One region of the Salinivibrio sp. MA607 genome, then DNA from elsewhere that is predicted to be linked to it. Evidence: predicted binding sites of a transcription regulator. Region 1 holds the regulator's gene; the other holds the start of a gene.
What was found. Region 1 encodes CRP, which controls carbon source genes, mostly activating them, when cyclic AMP is high. Its sites were predicted from a motif close to TGTGANNNNNNTCACA; they were not measured.

Region 1 (3,981 bases):
CTGAGCTGACGCCAAAAGTCGCAGAGAAGACCTTGGGCTATTGGCTCGAAGCGGGATTACCGCAAGGACTGATCAGCCTGGTACAAGGTGGGCGCAATACCGGCGAGGCGCTGGCCCAAGCGCGCGGTATTGACGGTTTATTGTTTACCGGTAGCGCCAATACGGGGCATATTCTTCATCGTCAGTTTGCTGGCCAGCCCGATAAAATGCTGGCGCTGGAAATGGGGGGCAATAACCCCTTGGTGGTGAGTGATCAGTTCGGTGATTTAGACGCCACGGTATACACCATTATTCAATCGGCCTACCTCAGTGCCGGTCAGCGGTGTACGTGTGCACGCCGCCTGCTGCTGCCTGAGGGAGAAGTGGGTGACAAGATCTTGACTCGCCTAGCACAATGGACCAAAACCGTGCGAGTGGGTGGCCAGTTTGATGATCCCGCGCCTTTCATGGGCGCCCAAATTTCAATGGCTGCCGCCGAGGGGATTTTGGCCACACAACAGAAATTGATCGATCTGGGAGCTACCCCCGTCATAGAGTGCGAGCATTTACACGATGCGGTGATTTCTCCAGGGATTTTAGATGTGAGTGGCATTCAAGCGTTACCCGACGAAGAGTATTTCGGTCCGCTACTACAAGTGCAGCGCTATCAGGATATGGCTGATGCGATCACGAAGGCGAATGATACCCGCTATGGTTTGTCGGCAGGCCTTATCAGTGAAGACGAGGGCGAATGGCAATACTTCCTCGATCATATTCGCGCAGGGATTGTGAATCGTAATCGTCAGTTGACAGGGGCAAGCGGTGATGCGCCATTTGGCGGGCCAGGTGCGTCGGGTAATTTACGTCCAAGCGCTTACTATGCCGCCGATTATTGCGCTTATCCCATGGCATCAATGGAAGGGGAGCAGGTGGTACTGCCTGAGACGTTCGCCCCCGGTATTCCGACTCAACAAGATTAAGGAGACCAATATGGACAGTGGCCAAGCGTTATTCGATAAATTATGGCAAGACTATATTAACCGTCTTTGCCCATCGGCACATCAGGTACATGCCTTGCTCGAAGAAGGGCAGCCTTTAATCAATGATCATATTGCCTTGCGGACATTTGGTTTGCCCAAGGTTGGGCTTGAGGTCTTGGCGCGCCCCTTCCTGGCGCTAGGCTATCAGCAAAAAGGGGACTATACCTTTGAAGCGAAAAAGCTCAATGCCTGCCATTTCGAGCACCCCGATCCTTTGATGCCGAAAGTGTTTATCAGTGAATTGATGGTCGAGCAATGCTCGCCTGCGCTGCAAGCCATTGTTCATAAGCTGGTGGCACAAGTCGATGCGTCGTCACTAACAGGGAGCGATTTTCTTCATCAGGGGCGGCTTTGGGACATCGATAGCGCCACCTATCAAGCGCTTGCTGAGGAGAGTGAATACGCGTCCTGGGTAGCCGCGCACGGTTATGGCGCGAATCATTTCACAGTGAGTGTCAATCAGTTAAAGGCTCATGATCATTGCCAATCGGTTAATCAAAAGCTGCGAGACAATGGCTTTGCAATTAACGAAGCGGGTGGGGAAGTAAAAGGGGACGCATCCGTTTATCTGGAGCAATCCTCCACCATGGCTGACCGTGTCCCTGTTGTTTTCTCTGATGGCACGCAAACCATTCCAGGTGGGTTTTATGAGTTTGCTAAGCGTTATGTGTTGCCCAACGGTGAGTTGTACCAGGGGTTTGTTGCCGCTTCAGCGGATAAAATTTTTGAGAGCACGCACTAACAAATAGTGGATATAACGAGGCCTAAACGGTTAAGGAAGAGTTCGCTCTTCCTTTTTTTTTGTTTTAAAAAGAAAAACCGACGCCAGGGCGTCGGTTGGGAATACAGAGAGCGCTGTGATTAGCGGGTACCGTATACCACGATGGTTTTACCATGGGCTGAAATAAGGTTTTGCTCTTCCAGCATTTTAAGAATACGCCCCACGGTTTCACGCGAGCAGCCAACGATTTGGCCAATTTCTTGACGTGTGATCTTAATTTGCATGCCATCAGGGTGCGTCATGGCATCGGGTTGCTTCGCTAAATTCAACAAGGTTTGCGCAATACGGCCCGTGACGTCCAGGAAGGCAAGATCCCCCACTTTTTGGCTGGTCACTTGCAAACGGCGCGCCATTTGTGAGGACAAACGCATCAATATATCGGGGTTAACCTGGATCAGTTGGCGGAACTTTTTGAATGAGATTTCTGCCACTTCACAAGGAGACTTAGCCCGAACCCAAGCGGTACGCTCCTGATCATCTTCGAAAAGGCCTAGCTCACCGATGAAATCACCTTGGTTAAGATAAGACAGGATCATTTCCTTGCCTTCTTCATCTTTGATTAGAACGGCGACAGACCCTTTCACGATGTAATACAAGGTCTCCGCTTTTTCGCCTGCATGAATCAGCGTGCTTTTAGACGGATACTTGTGGATGTGACAATGTGAAAGGAACCACTCGAGTGTAGGGTCTGTTTGAGGTTTTCCTGGAACCATATAACTTATTTCCTCTGCATGTGTTGCCCGGCAACAACGTCCTATCTTTGTCTGAGGGGTAACCCACCAGATCTATGCACAGAATACGAAGTCTGGGCGCGGGCTACAAGCTCACTGTATGTTAACAAGAGTGTATCTTTTTTTGTTAGCAATTTCTTGATTTTGATCTAGGCCAACCGCCTAAAAAACTGGCAAAAACGTGGCTAAGATCACGGCTTGAGAAGTAATACACGATAGATGCGCTACGCCCTAGCCAATCTTGCCTTTTTCGATTAGCTGCTGAATCAATGGACGGATGATAAGTTCCATCGCAAAGCCCATCTTACCGCCTGGCACGACGAGTGTATTATGCCGTGACATAAAAGACCCCGTGATCATTTGCAGCAGATAAGGAAAGTCGACGTTTTTCATCCCTCGAAAGCGGATCACCACAAAGCTCTCATCCAACGAAGGAATGCCTTTGGCGTTCAGTGGGTTGGAGGTATCGACCGTCGGCACCCGTTGAAAGTTAATGTGAGTGCGTGAGAATTGCGGCGTAATATAATGCAAATAATCGTCCATCGACCGCACAATCGAGTCGGTGACCGCTTCGCGTGAGTGGCCCCTATCGCGGGTATCGCGGACAAACTTCTGAATCCACTCAAGGTTGACGATCGGGACCATACCAATCAATAGGTCGACATGTTGAGCGACATTGACCTCACCATCAACCACACCGCCGTGCAAGCCTTCGTAAAATAGTACGTTGGTATTGTCGGGTAAATCCTGCCATGGTGTGAAGGTCCCTGGCATTTGATTGTAGGGCACCGCTTCGTCAAAGGTATGCAAGTAGCGGCGATATTTGCCTGTGCCGAGTTCACCGTACTCACGGAAAAACTGCTCTAATCGCGGAAAATCATTGGCGGTGGGGCCAAAGTAACTAATGTGCCGTCCTTGCTCACGTGCTTTACGGATCTCGACGTCCATTTCCGGTCGCGTAAAGCGATGGAAACTGTCCCCTTCTAGCCACGCCGCTTTGATGTTCATCATCTGGAACATCTTACGGAATGCTTCGGATGTGGTGGTGGTCCCTGCTCCTGAAGAGCCGGTGACCGCGATGATTGGATGTTTAGCCGACATGACGCGCCCTGTCATTCAGTCTGAATGTGTATCGCTGTTTATTGCGTACAGCGATGCTAAGATCTGAGTGCTTCTTTACGACGAATATCCACTGTCTCGTGCAACTCAGAATACACAATCACGGCGTCGCCGGATTGCAGTTGTTGGCGAACATCCGCCACTTTTTGTGCAAAGCTGACTTCCTGCTCACCATAATCGGTTCCTTCCCGTAACACAAAGTGCTCGATTAAACGAGTCAGTGTTTCCTCAGGGACCGATTGCCAAGGAACCATCATACTACATCACCTTTTGTTGATTTATGGCTGAGACGTTAGGGTGCTTGATGCTGATATTGTGAATCAGCTCGCAT
Region 2 (3,981 bases), on a different contig from region 1:
CTGTACTGACGTTTGCGTCGTTGCTTGATTTGACTCATTAGACATCGCGTACATAAAGCACCTGTATATATGATCATTACTGTATGTATAAACAGTACTTGTTTGTGGACTGCCTCGCAAGTTACTCGTTGACTAATTTGTGATCAAGATCGTGAACAATTTCCACCCGTTTTTAAGCAATTGCTAATGAGATTGATTTAATAACTTGCTAAACTGGCCGCTTTTCATCTTCTCGGAGAAACCATGGAACAAGAATTTTGGCATCAGCGTTGGGCTGAAAATCAAATAGGGTTTCATCGGGACAGTGTGCACCCAATGCTTATGCGTTACTGGTCAACACTTTGTCCAATGCCCGATGAGACAGTACTGGTGCCTTTGTGTGGCAAATCCATCGATTTAAACTGGCTTGCGGAAAAACACGAACATGTGATTGGTGTAGAACTGAGTGATATCGCGGTACGGGCCTTTTTTTCAGAAAACCTGTATACCCCGCAAGTTCACCGTGCGCCGTCGGGTCATACACATTATTGTTTCGATGAGTTGGAGTTGATCAGTGGTGACTTTTTTACTGCACGTTTGAGCCCGACTTCGCTGATCTACGATCGTGCCGCTTTGGTGGCGATGCCACCGTCGATGCGGGATCAGTATGTGCATCGTGTGCGTGATCTTTTAGCGCCGGGAGGCCGCCTATTACTGATCACCTTGTTTTATCCGCAGGCCGATGATAATCCGCCGTTTTCCATCGATACGTCAATAGTGGAAGAGGCGTTTTCAGGGCTCGATATTAGGTTGTTAGAGACGCAAACCGAGCCAGAGGGTGACCGAGGTGAGCAAGTCTGGTTGATAAAAGCCAACGCTTAGTGCTCGGGTTTGATAGAGCCATGCTCGGATAGCGCCGTTTTGCGCTAGACGGTTTTGACTCGAGGTTGATTAGACTGTCGTGATTCCCAGTGGGTAATAAAGAAAACGGCTGCGATAATAATTCCTGCGCCGAGCCATAGCCGACCAGGTGGAACCCAGCTGAATACCAGCCAACCAAAGAGGACGTTCAGCGGCAGTTTAGCGTGATCAAACGGCTGAACAAACGAGGCATCTGACGCGGCATAGGCTTTGGCTATTGCCCACTGTGCGAGTGCGGTGAGCATTCCAGCACCGAACAGCATCCACCATGCCATTGCAGATGACGGCAGTGTCCAGTCAGGCACGGCCAAGAGTAGATTAAATGGGGTGATCAACAAAAGGAGGTAAACGACCATCGTGGTCGGTGGATCGTAGGCTGATAACCGTTTCACCATTAATGAATAGGTCGCCCAAAAGAAAGCGGCGCCTATCGGCAGTAACGTTGCCCATGTAAAACCATTTGACCAAGGTTCTAGGATAATCATCGCGCCACAAAACCCCGCAAGTGTGGCCAAGCTACGTGCAATACCAACCCGTTCACGAAGAAATAGCCCCGATCCTATGGTTGCAAACAGCGGTGATGTCATTAGTAGGGCTATGCCTTGCCAAATGGGAACCGGATAAGCGAGCGCCCATAGCCAAAGTTGGATCCCAATAACAGAAATAAACACCCGCAAACAATGTTGCCCAAGGTGCTGGGTTTTTAAAGATTGGCGAATCCCCAGTTGCTTTAACCAGGGGATCATGGCCACTAAGGCAATGGCATATTGAATAAAAGCAACGGTCGTCGAAGGCAAGCCCAACTTGAAGCTAACATATTGAGAAAGGCTGTTGACTAATGCGAAGCATAAGCCTGCAGTGAGCATCCAGGCCGCGCCTTGGAGGGGATGATGAACTTGTTTCATTACCGTGACAATCCGAAAAAAGACGTACGGATAGTAGCGCAAATTAGGCCTCAGAGCGATCAGAAATCCCCGCTGAGGCCAAGCGTATCATGTGGTTAAGTTGAAAGGGTCGAATAGACGAAAGGAATATCAGGATCCATCGCGTCCAATGTGGCTTGGGTATCGGTCAGATGGCTCACCGTACTGTTTGTCATCTCGGCCAGCGCCACCGACCGAATGTCGTCCCAGTGATAGCCGGCCATATTGGTCGCAATGAGCGCCACTTGAAGCGGGGGTAAACTCGGGTTAAACGCTGCATTTTCGGCATACATCCCAGAGAAAACCGCCCCATCAGATGTTTCAACGGCCACGCCGCTGTAGTTACCCGAATACGGTGCATGACTTCGGTTCGCTGCATCGGCGGCAGCTTTGAGTAGTGGAATATCAATATCGTCTGTGGGTAACGGGTGTGGCGCGTCAGTTAATAAACGTGATTCAACCCCTAAATCGGCAGGACCAAAAGAATCAGGTAAATACGCATGTAACGGTTTGGGATCCGTTTTTGGTAGCTGAATGGTGAGTGACTCTGCACCGTTTAGCTCATTCATAAACTGACGGCAATGACCACATGGGCTGTAGTTGATCGTGATATCGGTTAAGCGAGTTGCCCCTTTGGTCCACGCATGGGCAATCGCGCATTGCTCGGCGTGAATGGTTTGGCCTAGTTGCACCCCTGTGAACTCAATATTGGCTCCCAAGTATAGGGTGCCATCTTCGCCACGAACGATGGCGCCAACGTTAAACGTTGATATCGGAGTCACCGCATAAGCCGCCGCTATTGGCAATAGAGTAAGACGCAATGCGGCGCCAGATAGGCCACTTTCGGCTTCCATTTGCGCCACTTGCTCTGGTGAAAATGTCGCACCAAAGTGTGTGTCAGTTATCCAATCAGAGACAACGCGTTGTAATGCGTCGGGCAATTGTGTCAGTGCATCGGTTAGTGCAGTTCGCATAGCATCACTTCTTAGTCATTAACGGAGGCTCAGTGTAGGGAAGCACTCCTGATAATTATGTGATAAAAGTCACGCATAATATGCAAAACTGATTTCGTTGCTGAAAGTTAGAGTGACATCAATGTTTTTTCGCCTTCTAATTTTGCCAACGCTAACGCTGCAAAAGCCAATGTTGCCAGCGCGAAGGTCACCGGATCCACGATCATTAGAGATAAGACAAAGTCAGATAAAACATCAACGATCTGAGCTCACAACGCGAATAGTGTGAGTGTGAGCTCGAAAGTACTCGGATTTCGCGTCGACGAACAGCTACTGCGTTAATAACGCAGTAATGCCAATAATGAGGCTCGCGGTCGCAATCAACACAATAAGCGGTTTTGTAATGCTAAAAGAGGGATCCCCTAATGCCGATGATTGCGTTGCCGGAGGTGGGGTGAGATCAGGTTGATTTTCCGCCGGTGTGGTTGGCCGTTGCGCAAAGGTTTGTTGGGGTAAAGCAACACGAAAACCAAACTCGCCAACCACGTCAAAGGGGAAGCACTTTTTACCGTTGCGGTAAGACTTAGCCATGAGCGAAGTGACCACACTTTGGTGTTGTGCAAAAGAACTGTCGGGTAATGCGACTTGTTTAAACAAGGTGCGACTTGACAACACCTCGCCTGCGTAATAACAAAGCATTTCGAGCATTCGTGATTCTTCATACGACAAAACCGTGATTGCCTGATCCGTCCAATACAGTGTGCGACTCTCTGGCTCAAAATCTACTTCAGGAAAACGGTAACAGCGTGTATTTACTTTTGTTGTCATCATCAAGCCCACTCCAAACGACAGCTTTTATAAAAGTGTGGACTTAAATCACAGAACTGCAACTCGTTAGCATGTCTTTTTTGGGTCTAGTTATGCAGGCATAATGTTGAATTTTCTGATTTTATAAGGAATAACAATAGATTAAAAAAAGCACAACCGCTATGGCGTCATAACGGTTGTTGAACCTATCGAAAAACACGACATCGTCTATCGAGGCTAACCGACTAATGATTCGACGTAATGGTAGACCGCTTTCAAGATACGGACCTTGTGCTCATCCGCCTGATGATGATCCGCCAGTTGTTGTAGGTTGTCCATGTACGTGGGAAGGTGTGTTTCAAAATAATCGCGGCGGTGCATAAACCATTGTTTTTGTT

Region 2: the regulator CRP is predicted to act here: its motif matches at 2,856-2,871, upstream of cdd (cytidine deaminase).

The regions. Positions count from the first base shown of each region.
Region 1 is NZ_MUFJ01000001.1:213,543-217,523, forward strand. Features, by position in the region: gene astD (succinylglutamate-semialdehyde dehydrogenase) at 1-959, shown strand, start outside; gene BZG81_RS01065 (DUF1338 domain-containing protein) at 970-1,761, shown strand; gene crp (cAMP-activated global transcriptional regulator CRP) at 1,881-2,513, opposite strand; gene BZG81_RS01075 (phosphoribulokinase) at 2,763-3,632, opposite strand; gene BZG81_RS01080 (YheU family protein) at 3,689-3,907, opposite strand.
Region 2 is NZ_MUFJ01000008.1:30,177-34,157, reverse strand. Features, by position in the region: gene BZG81_RS05570 (hypothetical protein) at 1-45, opposite strand, end outside; gene BZG81_RS05565 (thiopurine S-methyltransferase) at 244-861, shown strand; gene BZG81_RS05560 (DMT family transporter) at 906-1,805, opposite strand; gene cdd (cytidine deaminase) at 1,901-2,797, opposite strand; gene BZG81_RS05550 (hypothetical protein) at 3,107-3,607, opposite strand; gene sbcB (exodeoxyribonuclease I) at 3,821-3,981, opposite strand, start outside.